Regions from separate parts of the Kitasatospora sp. NPDC023176 genome, predicted to be linked through region 3. Evidence: riboswitches for the same ligand, from Rfam matches in the RefSeq annotation. Region 3 holds a riboswitch; each other region holds the start of a gene.
The links. A riboswitch is a leader RNA that binds a small molecule or an ion and turns the genes downstream of it on or off. The one in region 3 is predicted to bind cobalamin.
Positions count from the first base shown of each region.

Region 1 (3,971 bases), on a different contig from region 3:
CAGCAGCGGGTCGAGGACGGGGTCGGGGTCGGCGAAGGCCGGTTCGGCGCGGGCCTCCAGCAGTAGGCCGGTGCGCAGCCGGAGCACGTGGCGGGCCGGGCCGAGGGCGGCCACGGCGACGGCGAGGCCGGGCAGTTCGGCGAAGGTGTCGGCGAGCCAGTGGGCGGCCGGGCGTTCGGCGTACGGCTCGGTGCGGGCGAGGACCTCGGCGGTGTGGCGCAGGGCGTCGCCGGGGTGGTCGTCGGTGAAGGCGTGGAAGCCGCGCGGGGTGTGGTCGACGGGGTCGATCGGGTAGCGCCGCAGGCTGACCTCCGTCCCCTCGCTCTTGCCCTCGACGTCGTACGCGGTGGGCCCTTGGGTGCTCCCGGGGCGGGGCACGGGGTGGGGATAGGGGCGCAGGACCGGTGCGGCCGCGGGTTCGTCCACGCCGTCGAGGAAGGAGTAGAGCAGCGGGCGCAGCACCCGGGCGGATTCGCCGCGGTGGGCCAGCGAGCGGTCGGTGAGGTCGCTCAGGTCGGCCGGGTCCCGGGCGAGGGCGCGTTCGAGCTGGGCGGCGAGGTCCCCGTCGGGGTCGAGGACGGGGGCGCTCTGGCCGAAGGCGTAGCCGGGGGAGTGCGGGTCGAGTTCGGCGGCGCCGGTGGCGACGATCATCGTTCGGCGTTCCAGGGCGGCGCCGTAGACGGAGACCGAGCCGTGGTCGCCGATCATGAAGTCGGCGGCGACGAGCGCGGCCTGCCAGCCCTGGTGGGGCGGGATGAGCCGCAGGCCCATCCGGCAGGCGTCGTCGAGCAGGGCCTCGGGGTCGTGTCGGCTCCAGATGTTGGGGTGGAGCACGACGGCCACCGTGTACTCGTCGGCGGGCAGTTGGCGGACCAGCCGTTGGGGGAGGTCGGGGTGGCGGCCGAATAACGAGTGCTCGCTCCAGGTGGAGTCGACGACGACGAGCCGGCGGCCGCGTACGGCGCCGAGTGCGGCGCGGTAGCCGTCACGGGAGCGTTCGCTGCGCAGGATCCGGTCGAAGCACGGGTCGCCGACGACCCGGGCGACGTCCAGGGCCTCGGGGCAGGAGGTCCGCAGCCGGTCCAGCTGTTCGGGGTGGGAGAGGCCGAGGACGTCCACGAACACCCGGCCGTGGTGGGTGAGTTCGTTGCGGGAGAGGCCGGCGGCGCTCACCTGGTCGCCGGTGGACTCGGTGACCAGCCGGTTGTAGCCGGCACCGTGCGGGAGGACGACCAGGCGGGCGTCCAGGCGGTGCATGGAGGAGTGGACGGCGCAGGCGACGGCCAGGTCGAAGCGGCGTCGGACGGCGTCCTCCCAGTCCAGCACGGTGTAGCCGGGCAGGCCGTGGAGGTACTCGTCCAGGGCGCGGTCGGCGAACACGGAGCCGGGGTTGACGGTGAAGTACCGCTCGATGCCGTCCGGGTTCAGCAGGGCGAGGACGTCCAGGACCCGGGTCGCGGAGGTGAGGGTGCGGGCGACCGCCAGCACGCGGGCCTTGACCGGGCGGGTGTTCCAGCGGTCGGCGGGCCAGACGTGGGGGTGGGACGGCACATCGTGATCGTACTCATCCGGCCGCGCCTAGGCGTCCGTTCGCGGGAGACGGGCAGTTCCGAGTGTCGGTCAGCCCGCCGCCGCGGTGGGCTCCTCGTGCTCGCCGGCGGCGCACTCGTCGAGGAGGGGGCGCAGGGCGTCGTCCACGAGCCGGTAGCGCACCACGCGTCCGTCCTTGTCGCCGGTGACCACGCCGGCGGTGCGGAGCAGCCGCAGGGCCTGGGAGACGGCCGGGTCGCGCATGCCGGTGGCGACCGCCAGGTCGCTGACGGCGAGCGGGCCGGCCCGGTGGAGGGCGAGCAGCAGGGCGAGCCGTCCGGGGTCGGAGAGCAGCGAGAACCGCTCGGCCCAGGACCGGACGTGGGCGGTGTCCCCGATGGCGGCGATGGCCTCGCAGACCCGGTGTCCGTCGATGGTGCGGTGGCCCGCGCGGTCGGCCGGTACGAGATGCATGCGGACATTCTGGCAGCTCACGACCTGTGATCCTGGACACCTGCACAGGTGCGCAGCCTTGCGGGGGTGCGGTCCCGCCCCTACGGTGTTCCCCGCCGTGGTGCTCGGGAAGACCGGTGACGGACCCTCAACAGGTCCCATTCCGGAGCGGCCCTCGCCACTGTGATCGGGGGACAGTCGTCCGAACCCACGTGCCACTGGGCGCCTCGTGCGCCTGGGAAGGCGGGTCCGGAAGCCCCGTAAGCCAGGAGACCGGCCACGGCATCTCACGAAGTCATTCCACGAGGTGCTGGAGCGTGATCCGAAGATGACCCTGCCCGAAACCGCCACGCCTGCCGAGGCGGCCCCCTCCGTCCTGCCCACCTTCCGGTGGAAGCGCGAGGACACTTTCCGTACCGCCGGGCTGATGGGGGTGATCCTCGCCATGCACGTGGTGGCCTTCGGGACGCTCGTCTTCCTGGTCGCGCCCCACGGCTACACGGTCGGCACCCAGGTGTTCGGGGTCGGCCTGGGCATCACCGCGTACACCTTGGGCATGCGGCACGCCTTCGACGCGGACCACATCGCGGTGATCGACAACACCACCCGCAAGCTGATGGCGGACGGCAAGCGTCCGGTCTCGGTGGGCTTCTGGTTCGCCCTCGGGCACTCCTCGATGGTGGTCCTGATGGCCGCCCTGGTGGCGGGCGGCGCTCAGCTGGCGAACACCCTGATGGACGACGACTCGGCCACCCACAAGTGGCTCGGGCTGGTCGGCACCACGGCCTCCGGCGCCTTCCTCTACCTGATCGGGGCGCTCAACCTGGCGGCGCTGCTCGGCATCCTCAAGGTGTTCCGCTCGATGCGGGCCGGAAGGTACGACGAGGCGGAGCTGGAGGAGCACCTCAACTCGCGCGGCTTCATGGCCCGGATCCTGAACCGGGCGACCCGCTCGATCACCCGGCCCGGGCAGATGTTCCCGGTCGGCATGGTGCTGGGCCTGGGCTTCGACACCGCGACCGAGGTCACCCTGATGGTGATGGCCGGTTCGGGCGCGGCGGCGGGGCTGCCCTGGTACGCGATCGTCTGCCTGCCGCTGCTGTTCGCGGCCGGGATGAGCCTGTTCGACACCCTGGACGGGACGTTCATGAACTTCGCGTACCAGTGGGCCTTCTCCAACCCGGTGCGCAAGGTGTACTACAACCTGACCATCACCGGGCTGTCGATCGCGGTGGCCTTCATCATCGGCACCATCGAGCTGGTCGGCGTGCTGCACGAGAAGCTCGACCTGACCGACCCGGTGACCGGGTTCATCGCGGACATCTCGCTGGACAACGTCGGCTACGCGATCGCGGGGTTGTTCGTGGTGGTGTGGGCGATCGCCATCGCCTACTGGAAGCTGACCGGCGTCGAGAAGCGCTGGACGCCCGCGAAGCGGCCGTAGCGGGAGGCCGCCCGGTGGTCACGCCGCCGCGAGCAGCAGCGTGCCCGCGACGGCGAGCCCGGCGCCGACCACCTGGACCGGGCGCAGCCGCTCCTTCAGCACGCCGCGCGCCAGCAGGGCGGTGACCACCGGGTAGAGCGAGGCGAGCACGGCGGCCGTCGCGGGCGAGTCACCGTGCGAGGCCATCGCGTAGGCGGCGTTGCCCGCGACGTCGGCCAGCCCGACGCAGGTGAGCAGGGGCAGGCGGGAGCGCAGCTCCGGCAGCAGCCCGGCGGTGTCGGTGCCGCGCAGCCCGATCAGCAGCGCGGCACCGCCGACGAGGATGTTGACGAGCCGCTGGACGAACAGCGCGAGCAGCAGTCCGCCGCCGGCCGAGGCCTGCGAGAGCAGTGACATGGTGGCCCCGAAGCCGAAGGCGGCGGCCAGGGTGAGCAGCAGAGCGGTGCGGGCCGCGGCCGGGCCGCCGCGCTCGGGGCCGCCGGCCAGCACCACGCCGGCCACCGCCACCGCGATCCCGGCCAGCTGGCCGGGGCCGGGCCGCTCG
Region 1 covers NZ_JBVHIP010000003.1:194,977-198,947, reverse strand. Annotated here, with positions in the region: gene ACZ3YL_RS06880 (hypothetical protein) at 1-1,551, opposite strand, end outside; gene ACZ3YL_RS06875 (ArsR/SmtB family transcription factor) at 1,621-2,004, opposite strand; cobalamin riboswitch at 2,086-2,279, shown strand; gene nicT (Nickel transporter NicT) at 2,312-3,427, shown strand; gene ACZ3YL_RS06865 (EamA family transporter) at 3,446-3,971, opposite strand, start outside.
Region 1: it holds a riboswitch for cobalamin, as region 3 does, so the genes downstream of both, nicT (Nickel transporter NicT) here and ACZ3YL_RS18720 (FecCD family ABC transporter permease) in region 3, are expected to answer to the same signal.

Region 2 (3,971 bases), on a different contig from region 3:
AGGGCCAGCGCCACCTGCCGGGCGGTCTCGGCCAGGGGCTGGTCGTCGCGGACGAAGGACCAGGCGAGCATGGTGACCGGCCCGGTCAGCATGCCCTTGACCGGGCGGTCCGTCAGGTCCTGGGCGTAGCGGAACCAGTCAACGGTCATCGGGCGCGGGCGGGAGAGGTCCCCGGCGAGGACCGGCGGGCGCACGTAGCGGGTGCCGTAGGACTGCACCCAGCCGTGCCGGGTGGCGAGGTAGCCGGTGAGCTGCTCGGCGAAGTACTGGACCATGTCGTTGCGTTCGGGCTCGCCGTGCACCAGGACGTCCAGGCCGGTCTTCTCCTGGTACGCGATGACCTCGCGGACCTCGGCCTCCATCCGCTCCCGGTAGGCGGACGCGTCGATCCGCCCGGCGGTCAAGTCGGCCCGGGCGACGCGCAGTTCGGTGGTCTGTGGGAAGGAGCCGATGGTGGTGGTCGGCAGCGGGGGCAGCCCGAGCCGGGCCCGCTGGGCCCCGACGCGCTCGGGGTAGGCCTGGGCGCGCCGGGTGTCGTCCGGGGTGACGGCCTCGGACCGGGCCCGGACGGCCGGGTCGCGGGTGATCGGCGAATTGGCACGGGAGGCCAGGTCGGCGCGGTTGGCGGCGAGTTCGGCGGTGATCGCGCCGGTGCCCGCGCGCAGGCCGCGGGCCAGCAGGGCGGCTTCCCGGGCCTTCTGCTGGGCGAAGGCGAGCCAGCGCAGGATCTGCGGGTCGACGTCGCGTTCGGCGGCGGCGTCGATGGGCACGTGCAGCAGGGAGCAGGACGGCGCGACGTCGACCCGGTCGGCGAGCCCGAGCAGGGTGGCCAGGGTGGCCAGCGACGCGCCCAGGTCGTTGATCCAGACGTTGCGGCCGTCGATCACCCCGGCGACCAGGCGCTTACCGGGCAGTCCGCCGACGGCGGCGAGGTCGTCCAGGTTGGCGGCGGCGGGGCCGGTGAAGTCCAGCGCCAGGCCGTCGACCGGGGCCTTGGCCAGCACGGGCAGGGCATCGCCGAGCCGGTCGAAGTAGCTCGCCACCAGCAGCTTGGGCCGCTCGGTCAGCGCGCCCAGCTCGCGGTAGGCGCGGGCGGCGGCGCCCAACTCGGCCGGGGTGCGGTCCTGGACCAGCGCGGGCTCGTCCAGTTGCACCCACTCGGCGCCGGCGGCCTTCAACTCCGCGATCAGCCGCGCGTAGACGGGCAGCAGCCGGTCCAGCAGGGTGATCGGCTGGAAGTCCTCCGCCACGCCCGGCGCGGGCTTGGCGAGCAGCAGGTACGTCACCGGTCCGACCAGCACCGGGCGGGCGGCGTGGCCGAGCGCGAGCGCCTCGCGCAGCTCGCCGACGGCCTTGGCCGGGTCGGCGGCGAAGACCGTGTCCGGCCCCAACTCCGGCACCAGGTAGTGGTAGTTGGTGTCGAACCACTTGGTCATCTCCAGTGGCGCGACGTCCTGGGTGCCGCGCGCCATGGCGAAGTAGCCGTCCAGCGCGTCGGCGTCGACGGCGGCCCGGTGCCGGGCGGGGATCGCGCCGACGGCGACGCTGGTGTCCAACACGTGGTCGTAGAACGAGAAGTCGCCGGTCGGCACCTCCTGGACGCCCGCCTCGGCCAGCTGCCGCCAGTTCTCCCGGCGCAGTTCGGCGGCGGTGGCGAGCAGCGCCTCGGCGGTGACGGTGCCCTTCCAGTAGCCCTCGATCGCCTTCTTCAGTTCCCGGCCCCGGCCCTGGCGGGGGTAGCCGTACGCGGTGGCGAGGGTCGCCGCGGCTGCGGACTTCGTGGTCAAGGGACTCTCCTTCGCGAGCCTGGATCCTCAAGTGCCCGGCGACGGGACGAGAACGCGAAGGGATGACGAGACCGGACGGGACACCCGTACCCGGGTACGACTCCGCCTGGTGTGGTCGCCGACCCGCCCTCGAGGTCACCGGATGGCCGCGCGCGAACGGTCGCGCACGGGCAGTGGCAGGTCTTCGGACTCGCGGGCCCGCCCGTCCCCATCGAGGACAGGCACCTACTGGCCGTCGCTTCCCAGACCCGTCCCGGGCCCAGTGCGTATGACGGCGGTCGTTCCCACTCACCGCTGCGGGGCAGTCCCGGACTGGCCAGTTGAAAGGCGTCACCGGATTCCCTCTTGCGACACCCCGCCTGGCGGACGGGGCGAACCAGCTGCACCGGCCAGCCTAGGGGCAGTGCGCCGGTTTCCGGCCGGAGAATCACGCAATCGTCCGCATGGTGAGACGTCGTCAGGCGCCGGCCGGGGCCGCTCCGGGGAAGTGGAGCGGCCCCGGGTGGACGTCAGCGGGTGCTGAAGTCGGCGTTCCAGGAGGCCGTGCCCGTACCTGCCAGGCCGACCTCGTTGTAGTCACCGATCATGATCCCCAGGTGGTCCGGGGAGTCGATCCAGCCGTCGACGGCCGCGTCCGTCTTCCTGACGCCGGCACCCCGGTTCCTCACCCCCCACCAGCCCGTACTCCCGCACGTACTGCTCCTCGCCACCGCACAGGCGCTGCCGGTCGCCGCCTGGCTGACGGCCTGGACCATGGTGATCGGCGCCGCGACGGCAGCCCTCGGATCGGCCGCCCTGCGCACCGCACTGGGTCGACGTGCCGGGACGGTCCTGGTCGCCCTCGGGCTACGGACGGCGGCCGCCTGGCCCTGATACGGCCCCGCCGGACCGCGCACCCGAAGGCGCCGGTCCACCACGGCCGCAAAGCCCCCCGGGCCAAGATACGCACCCGGGGGCGGGGGCGTACCTTGGCCCGGGGGCGCCGAAGTCTCGTGCGCGGGCCCGAGAGTTCCCGCCCCCACGCCCACCGGGCTTCCCGTCCGCGACCCGGGTCAGTGCTCGGCGCCGCGCCGTTCCAGCCGGGTCCCGCTGCGCAGGGTGATCGACATCAGGTCGCTGGGGGCGTCGAGTTCGAGCCGGTGCCAGCGGCCGCGCGGGACGACCACGGCGCTGCCGGGCGCCAGCCGCACCAGTTCCTCGGCAGCGCCGGGCTCGACCGGGCGGAGGTAGACCCGGACGCCGCCGGCCAGGCAGCACACCGCCTCCTCCGCCGCCGGGTGCATCTCCCAGTGGTCTGCGTGGACGTCGGCGTCGGTCTCCACGTGGAAGGTCGCGACCTGCCATGCGCCCTCGGTGCCGGAGCCGCCGCCGGCCATCCGCCGTTCGGTGGCGCGGAGTTCGCCGTCGGGGCGGAAGTGCAGCGCCGAGGCGAACAGGTCGACGACGGCGATCGGGGTGGTGGTCATGAGGACGTTCCTTCCAGTTGGGGTTCTACGGCGGCGAGCGGGCGGCCCTCCGGCGTTCCGGGCCGGCGCCGGGGCAGGACGGCGACGGCGCCGACGGCCGCCGGCGCGAACCGGACGGCGCCGACGGCCGGGCCGAGGGCGTACCCGCCGTCGAGGGCGGCCGGGTCGGTGGCCGTACCGGTGCGGTGGGCGGCGAGGGTGGCCAGGGCGGCCGGGCCCACGCGGCCGCCAAGGTTTCTGTACATGTAAAGAAAGTACTCCCGGAAGCACACCGCTGTCGAGCCGCACGAGATCAGCCGGGCATGATGGGCGCATGCAGCAGCCCTCCCCCGCCCCCCGCAAGGCCACCGGCCGCCCTCCCCGCATCTCCCGGGAGGAGGTCGTCGACACGGCCCGCCGGATCGTCGACGAGGAGGGCGTCGAGCGCCTGACCATGCGCCGCCTGGCCACCGCCGTCGGCAGCACCCCGATGGCGCTCTACCACCACGTCCGCGACAAGGAGGAGCTGCTCGTCCTGCTGCTGGACGACTACGCCGCCCGCACACTCCATCCCGTCGAACTGCCCGCCGACCCGCGCGAACGCGTCCTCGCCGCGGCCGCCGCGATCCACGACGCGCTCGCCGGCTGCCCCTGGATCGTCGACGTGCTGGCCGCCGACGACCTGTTCTCCACCCACGCCCTCTGGTTCGTCGAGCAGATCGTCGACGGACTGGTCCAC
Region 2 covers NZ_JBVHIP010000014.1:40,077-44,047, reverse strand. Annotated here, with positions in the region: gene metE (5-methyltetrahydropteroyltriglutamate--homocysteine S-methyltransferase) at 1-1,787, opposite strand, end outside; cobalamin riboswitch at 1,946-2,184, opposite strand; gene ACZ3YL_RS20335 (hypothetical protein) at 2,373-2,660, shown strand; gene ACZ3YL_RS20330 (cupin domain-containing protein) at 2,840-3,253, opposite strand; gene ACZ3YL_RS20325 (hypothetical protein) at 3,250-3,498, opposite strand; gene ACZ3YL_RS20320 (TetR/AcrR family transcriptional regulator) at 3,567-3,971, shown strand, end outside.
Region 2: it holds a riboswitch for cobalamin, as region 3 does, so the genes downstream of both, metE (5-methyltetrahydropteroyltriglutamate--homocysteine S-methyltransferase) here and ACZ3YL_RS18720 (FecCD family ABC transporter permease) in region 3, are expected to answer to the same signal.

Region 3 (3,971 bases):
CATCCGGTCGGCGAGGCCGAGGGAGAGCATCAGCTCGGTGATGTTGACGTCGTTGGTCACCACCCGGGCGGGCTTCCGCGCGAAGGTGAGCCGCTCGCCGCAGTTCTCCACGGTCACCGGGTAGTGGGCGGAGGCGGCGGCGCCGCCGGCCTCGCCCGGGGCGATCTCGGCGCCGCAGGCGGTCAGTCCGAGGGTGAGCAGGGCGGTGGCGGCAACGGCCTTGGTACGCACGCTTGTTCCTTCCGGGGTGGTGAGCGGGGTGGTGGACGGGGTGCGGGCGGGGGTGCGGGCGGGCTCAGGCGAGGCGGTCGAACAGCAGCTGGAGGGCGCCGGTGTCCGGGTGCCGGACGGGGGTGGCCCGGACGCCGAACACCTCGGCCAGCAGGTCCGGCCGGAGCACCTCCTCGGGCGTGCCGGCGGCGACGATCCGGCCGGCCGTCAGCACGTACAGCCGGTCGCAGTGGCCGGCCGCCAGGTTGAGGTCGTGCAGCGCGGTGAGCACCGTCGGCCCGGCCGCGCGGGCGAGGGCCAGCACCTCCAACTGGTGGGCGATGTCCAGGTGGTTGGTGGGTTCGTCCAGCACCAGCAGGCGCGGTTCCTGGACGAGCGCGCGGGCGATCAGCACCCGCTGCTTCTCGCCGCCGGACAGGCTCGGGAAGCCGCGCTCGGCGAGGTGCCCGGCCCCGACCCCGCGCAGCGCGGCCGCGCAGCTCTCCCGGTCCGCGTCGCTCGGGCCGCCGAGGCCGCGCCGGTGCGGCAGCCGGCCCATGGCGACCACCTCGGCCACCGTGAAGTCGAACTCGGCGGGGTGCTCCTGGGTCAGCGCGGCCACCCGGCGGGCCGCCTGGCGCGCGGTGAGCACGTGCAGGTCGTCGCCGTCCAGCCGGACCGTCCCGCCGGCCGGCCGCAGCACCCGGTAGACGCAGCGCAGCAGGGTCGACTTGCCGCTGCCGTTCGGGCCGATCAGTCCGATCACCTGCCCGGCGGCGGCCGCCAGGCTCACCTCTTGGACGAGCCGGGCGCCGGCCAGCTCCACCGAGACGCCGTCGACGCGCAGTTCCTCGGCCGGGCTCGTGCCCTTCGCCGGGCTCATCGCCCACCCCCGAAGGCCTGGCCGCGCCGGCGCATCATCAACAGGAAGGCGGGCACCCCGAGCACCGCGGTGAACACCCCGACCGGCAGTTCGGCGGGCGCCAGCAGGGTGCGCGAGGCGATGTCCACCCAGACCAGCAGCAGCGCCCCGGCGAGCGGCGCGATCACCAGCACCCGGCGGTGCCCGGCGCCGACCAGCATCCGGGCCAGGTGCGGCATCAGCAGTCCGACGAAGCCGATCGCCCCGCTGACCGCGACCACGGTGCCGGTGACGGCGGCGGTCACCACGAACAGCTCCCGGCGCAGCCGGTCCGGGTCCACGCCGAGCGAGGCGGAGGTCTCGTCGCCCATCGCGAGCGCGTCCAACCGCCCGGCGGCGCAGGCCAGATAGGCCAGTCCGGCGAGGACGGTGCAGGCGGCGATCGGCACCGAGCCCCAGGTGGCGCCGCCGAGGCTGCCGAGCAGCCACATCATGGCGTCCCGGGCGGCCTCGGCGTGGTCGGCGGAGAAGACCATCAGGGTGGTGACGGCGGAGAAGCCGTAGGAGAGCGCGGTGCCGGTGAGCACCAGCCGCAGCGGGGTGAGCCCGTACGCGGTGCGGGCGGCGAGGTAGACCAGCACCATGGCGACCAGCGCGGAGCCGAACGCGGAGACGGAGATCGCCCACACCCCGAGCGAGGCGAAGGCGCCGAGCAGCAGGACGGCGTTGGCGCCGACGGCGGCGCCGGAGGAGATGCCGAGCACGAAGGGGTCGGCGAGGGCGTTGCGCACCAGGGCCTGGACGGCGACGCCGGTGGCGGCCAGTCCGCCGCCGACCACGGCGGCCAGCAGGGTGCGCGGCAGCCGGATCTCCCAGACGATCGCGTACGCCGCGGCCTCGTCGGCGTCCAGCCGACCGCCCGTCAGTCCGGCGCCCAACAGCCTCAGGACGTGAGGGAGTTCGATGCCGGAGGCGCCGAAGGCGGCCCCGCAGACCAGGGATGCCAGCAGGGCGACGCCGAGGCCGGCGGCGAGCGGGAGGGTCGGTGTTCGGCGAACGGGGTCACTCACGTGCGGTCGCGCCTTGCCTCGGGCCGCAGGGTGTGCCGGGGCGGGCGCCGGCCGGGGGCGTGCCCGGGCGCCATCCCCTCGCAGTCCGCGGCGAGTCGTCGGGAGTCCAGCGGCCGAGGGCGATCGGGCTGGCGCGGTCCTACGGACCGTGCTCACCGTTGCGGGTCAGCGCCGGATTCACACCGGACTTCCCCCTCGGACGCCCTGGCAGCATAACAGCCACTCAGGCTAGGCAACCCTTACCAGGGGTGGGCCGGACGTGAACGCACGACCGCCCCCGTCCGAACGGTGCGGACGGGGGCGGCCGGGTGGCGACGCGTCAGGCTCAGGCCTGCTTGGTCTCCCAGAAGATCTTGTCGACCTCGGCGATCAGGTCCAGCAGGGCCTGGCCGGTGGCCGGGTCGGTGGACGCCTTGGCGGCCGAGGCGGCCTTCAGGGTGTCGTTGATCAGCTGGTGCAGCTGCGGGTACTTCTCGAAGTGCGGGGCCTTGAAGTAGTCGCTCCACAGCACCGAGATGTGGTGCTTGACGGCCTCGGCGCGCTGCTCCTTGATGATGATGGCGCGGGCGCGGAAGTGCGCGTCCTCGTTGGCCTGGTACTTCTCCTGGGTGGCCTTGACCGACTCGGCCTCCAGCTTGGCCTGCGCGGGGTCGTACACGCCGCAGGGCAGGTCGCAGTGGGCGTGAGCGGTGGCGCGCGGTGCAAACAGACGAGAGAACATGGGAGTCCTTCCTTAGATCGTCTTCCCGCGCCCGAGATTACCCTTCCGCCCTCGGGGTTTCGCGGCCGGGCGGCGGGCCTAGGGCAAAAGGCGGACCCTGAACCGGGGTAATCCGGACATCGAACGGATGACGGTCCGTACGGCAGACTGGGGCGGTCGGTCCGGGAGGAGGAGCCATGGCGCGGAGCACGGAACCGCAGGGCGGCGCGGGCGGTGGCGCGGTGCCGTTCGGGCTGGTCGACGTGTCGGGCCCGTCGATGGTCCCGACCCTGCGCGAGGGCGACCAGCTGCTGGTCCGCTACGGTGCGCCGATCCGCCCCGGCGCGGTGGTGCTGTTCCGCCACCCCTTCCAGCAGGACCTGCTGGTGGTGAAGCGGGCCGCCGAGCGCCGGCCGAAGGGCTGGTGGCTGCTGTCCGACAACCGCCCGGTCGACAGCGACAGCCGCAGCTACGGCCCCGTCCCGGACGACCTGGTACTCGGCCGGGTGCTGCTGCGGCTGCGCCCGAGCCCGGCCTGGCTGGCGCCGGGCCGCGGGCTGGAGCGGCTGCTGCTCGGCCCCCGGCTGGCCCGGGTGCCGGGCCTGGCCCGCCGCCTCGGGGTGTTCGTCGACGAGGCCTAGCTCCCCGAGTGCAGTGCCGCCTCGGCCTCCTGGCGCTTGCGGGCCCGGTACGCGGCGACGTTGGCGCGGGTCGCGCAGCGGTCGGAGCAGTAGCGGCGGGAGCGGTTGGTCGAGGTGTCCAGGTAGGCGTTGCGGCAGGGCGCGGCCTGGCAGATGCCGAGCCGGTCGGCGCCCAGCTCGGTGAGGTGGACGGCCAGGCCCATGCAGGCGACGGCGCTGAAGTGGGCGGTGGCGGTCGGTGAGTTGTCGGCCAGGTGCAGGTGCCAGCGCGGCCGGCCGGCGTCGTCCAGGTAGTCGTGCCCGGAGACCAGCGGGCTGACGGGGTACTCCATCAGCAGGCTGTTCAGCAGGTCGACGCCCCGGATCTCGTCGCCCTCGGCGGCGGCCTCGAACACCCCGCGCAGCCTGGTCCGCACCGCCCGCAGCCGGGGCACGTCGGACTCGTCGGCCAGCGCGGCGGCGCGGGAGGAGTCGGAGAACAGGGCGCG
Region 3 covers NZ_JBVHIP010000012.1:58,100-62,070, forward strand. Annotated here, with positions in the region: gene ACZ3YL_RS18710 (ABC transporter substrate-binding protein) at 1-231, opposite strand, end outside; gene ACZ3YL_RS18715 (ABC transporter ATP-binding protein) at 296-1,093, opposite strand; gene ACZ3YL_RS18720 (FecCD family ABC transporter permease) at 1,090-2,142, opposite strand; cobalamin riboswitch at 2,240-2,378, opposite strand; gene sodN (superoxide dismutase, Ni) at 2,468-2,863, opposite strand; gene sodX (nickel-type superoxide dismutase maturation protease) at 3,040-3,483, shown strand; gene ACZ3YL_RS18735 (CGNR zinc finger domain-containing protein) at 3,480-3,971, opposite strand, start outside.

Region 4 (3,971 bases), on a different contig from region 3:
CTGCACCGCCCCTCCCGCAGCGCGTCCCTCTCGCCTGGTCGGGTGAGGGGGTGGGTGAGGGGTGCTGGGGGTGGGTGGGTGCGGCTTGGGGGGATGGGTGGGGGTGGCGGGGGTGGGTGAGGGGTGGGGTTTGTTGCGGGCGCGCGGGCTTTCGTCCGGCGCGCCCGCTGAGGTGGGTGGGGGGTAGCCGGGTCAGACGGGGATGGCGGGGTGGCGGGTGCTGAGGAGGTGCCAGAAGCGGGGGGTGAGGGGTGGGGTGGGGGTGCGGGGCTGGGTGGTGGCGCCCCAGTGGGTGGGGACGTGGTGTTCCTGCTGGAGGAGGGGGAGGACGGCGGCGAGGTCGGGTTCGGGGACGGGGACGAGTCGGGCGAGCGGGCGCAGGTGGGGCTGCCAGCGGCCGGCCACGCACTGGCGGAGCAGCCGGTCGAGCGCTTCGCGGCGGCCGGTGGCCTCGACCAGTTCGGTCAGCCGCAGGGCGAGCACCTGGGCGAGGGCGTGGGTCTGGTCCGGGTCGCCGTCCCAGTGGCCGGTCAGTTCGGCCTGCCGGTAGGCGGGCAGCGGCATGCCGACCCGTTCGGCGACGGCATCCGGGCCGAGTTCCCGGGCGAGCCGGTGGTCGCGCAGGCTCACCGGCCGGCCGTCCATCAACTGGTCGGCCGGGCACCAGAGGGCGCGGGCCAGTGCGATGAACTCGGCCTCGCCGGGCCGCAGCGCGCCGCTCTCCCAGGCGAGGACGTGCCCGGGGAGCAGCCGTACGCCGTGCGCGGCCATGCCCTCGGCGACCTGCTCGGGGGTCAGCCCGAGGCCGGCCCGGTGGGCGCGGGCGGCCCCCGGCGAGAACGGCACCGGGGCGGGGGCGGCGGCGGGTGACTCTCTGCGGCGCATGGCACCGAACGTAGGTGCGGTCCTCGGCGCTGCCCCAGCCGCCGAACGCACGAAGCGGGGCCGGTCGGCCCTCCCCAGCGCTGGGCGATCGCACAGGCCGGACGGCGGCCCGCCGTGTGACCAACCCCTCCGTGACCTCGGTTGACTCCCGGTTCGGGCGCGTGATGGGATCCTGGGGCCAAACGGAGGCATGGAGAGGAAGCCGGTGCGAGTCCGGCGCGGTCCCGCCACTGTCACCGGGGAGCACGCTCGAACACGCCACGGTGGGCCGTCAGAAGCCGCTGGAAGGCCCGGGGGTGCGTCCGACCCGGAAGCCAGGAGACTCTCGCCCCCGGTACGTCGATCCAGGGCGCGGACCCTGAGTGAGGACACCCACGCGATGCAGGCTGCCCCGCCCCGCCGGACCCTGAGCTGCCCGCCGCCGTGCGCGGGCTGACCCGCGCCGCCGCCTTCGCGCTGGGCGCCGTCGCGGGCTATGCCGCCGACGCCCGTTTCGCCGACCCGCGCCGCGGCCACCCCGTCGCGCTGTTCGGCAGCGCCGCGACCCGGCTGGAGCGGCGCCTGTGGCGCGACCACCGGGCCGCCGGGGCCGGGTACACCGCGCTGTGCGTGGGCACGGTCGCGGTCGGCGCGCTCGCCCTGGACCGTACGGTCGGGCGGCGTCCGCTGGGCCGGGCCGCGCTGGCGGCCGCGGCGACCTGGACGGTGCTCGGCGGCACCTCGCTGACGCGGGAGGCGCGCACCATCGGACGCTCGCTCGCCGCGGGCGACCTGACGGCCGCCCGGGAGCGGCTGCCGCACCTGTGCGGGCGGGATCCGAGCGCGCTGGACGAGCAGCAGATCGCCCGGGCGGTGGTCGAGTCGGTGGCCGAGAACACCGCCGACGCCGTGGTGAACGCGCTGGCCTGGGGCGCCCTGGCGGGCACACCGGGCCTGCTGGCCTTCCGCGCGGTGAACACCCTGGACGCCATGGTCGGCCATCGCTCGCCCCGCTACACCCGGTTCGGCTGGGCCTCGGCCCGGCTGGACGACCTGGCGGGCTGGCCCGGCGCCCGGCTGACGGCGCTGCTCACGGTGGCCGCCGCGCCCGAACCCCGGACCGCCTGGCGGGTCTGGCGCCGGGACGGCTCCGCGCACCCGAGCCCCAACGCGGGCCAGGCCGAGTCGGCCTTCGCGGGGGCGGTGGGCGTGCGCCTCGGCGGGACCCTGCAGTACGGGGAGCGGGTGGAGCACCGGCCGGTGCTGGGCGCGGAGTTGCGGCCGGTGACGGTGGACGACATCGAGCGGGCCTGCACGCTGTCCCGGCGGGTGGGCGCGCTGGCGCTGGGTACGTCCGTCGCGGGGCATCTGGTGATCCGGGCGTTCCGGAGGAGGAGGGGCAAGTGAGCGAGCGCAGCGAGCGAACCGTCGAGAGGTGCGCGTGGTGCGGAGCACCTGCCGAGCACGGCGAGGCGGGGGCATGAGCAACGCACTGCTGGTCGCGGGGACGACCTCGGACGCGGGCAAGAGCGTGGTGACGGCCGGGATCTGCCGTTGGCTGGTCCGCCAGGGCGTGCGGGTGGCCCCGTTCAAGGCGCAGAACATGTCGCTGAACTCCTTCGTCACCGCGGACGGCGCCGAGATCGGCCGCGCCCAGGCGATGCAGGCGCAGGCCGCCCGGGTGGCGCCGGAGGCGGCGATGAACCCGGTGCTGCTGAAGCCCGGCGCGGACGGCCGCAGCCAGGTGGTGCTGCTCGGCCGGCCGGTCGCCGAGGTGGGCGCGCTGGACTACCGGGAGCGCAAGCCCGTCCTGCTGGAGCGCGCCCTGGAGTGCCTGGCGGACCTGCGCGGCCGCTATGACGTGGTGGTGTGCGAGGGCGCCGGTTCGCCCGCCGAGATCAACCTGCGCGACCGGGACATCGCCAACATGGGCCTGGCCACGGCCGCCGCGCTGCCCGTGGTGGTGGTCGGGGACATCGACCGCGGCGGGGTCTTCGCGGCGATGTACGGCACGCTGGCGCTGCTGTCGGCGGAGGACCAGCGTCATGTGGCGGGCTGGTTCGTCAACAAGTTCCGCGGCGACGCCCGGCTGCTGGCGCCCGGGCTGGAGATGCTGCACGAGCTGACCGGCCGTCCGGTGCTGGGCACCCTGCCGATGCTGCCGGGCCTGTGGCTGGACGCCGAGGACTCGCTGGACCTGTCCACCGTGGTGGACCGGGCGGACGGGCCCGGGCCGCTGGGGGCGGACGTGCTGCGGGTGGCCGTGGTGCGCTTCCCCCGGCTGTCCAACTTCACCGACCTGGACGCGCTGGCCCAGGAGCCCGGTGTGCTGGTGCGCTGGGCGACCCGGCCGGAGGAGCTGGCCGACGCCGACCTGGTGGTGCTGCCCGGCACCCGGGCCACCGTCGCGGACCTCGCCTGGCTGCGCGAGCGCGGCCTGGCGCCGGTGCTGAGGGCGCGGGCGGCGGCCGGGCTGCCGATCCTCGGGGTCTGCGGCGGCTACCAGATGCTGGCGCGCTCGATCGAGGACGAGGTGGAGTCCGGGGCGGGCGTCGTCGACGGCCTCGGGCTGCTGCCGACCCGGGTGCGCTTCGGCGTCGAGAAGGTGCTGGCGCGGCCGGTGGGCGAGGCGTACGGGCAGCGGGTGGAGGGCTACGAGATCCACCACGGGGTGGTGACGGTCGACGGCGGTACCGCGTTCATCTCCGATGACCACGGGCAGAGCCTGGACGGCTGCCGGATCGGCTCGGTCTGGGGCACCACCTGGCACGGCGTGCTGGAGAACGACGGCTTCCGTCGCGAACTCCTGCGCGAGGTCGCCGAGTCGGCCGGCCGGGCGTTCGTGCCGGCGCCGGACACCTCGTTCGCCGCGGCGCGCGAGGCCCGGCTGGACCGGCTGGGCGACCTGATCGAGGAACACGCGGACACCGACGCGCTGTGGAAGCTGATCGAGGGCGGGGTGCCGGCGGCCGGAACGCTGCCGTTCCTCCCGCCCGGGGCACCTGGGAGTGACGCATGAGTGACGTCCGCTATCCGTTCACCGCGATCGTCGGCATGGCCGACCTGCGGCTCGGGCTGCTGCTGAACGCGGTCTCCCCGGCCGTGGG
Region 4 covers NZ_JBVHIP010000053.1:38,450-42,420, reverse strand. Annotated here, with positions in the region: gene ACZ3YL_RS39370 (transcriptional regulator) at 193-885, opposite strand; cobalamin riboswitch at 1,082-1,209, shown strand; gene ACZ3YL_RS39365 (cobalamin biosynthesis protein) at 1,309-2,271, shown strand; gene ACZ3YL_RS39360 (cobyric acid synthase) at 2,345-3,883, shown strand; gene ACZ3YL_RS39355 (putative cobaltochelatase) at 3,880-3,971, shown strand, end outside.
Region 4: it holds a riboswitch for cobalamin, as region 3 does, so the genes downstream of both, ACZ3YL_RS39365 (cobalamin biosynthesis protein) here and ACZ3YL_RS18720 (FecCD family ABC transporter permease) in region 3, are expected to answer to the same signal.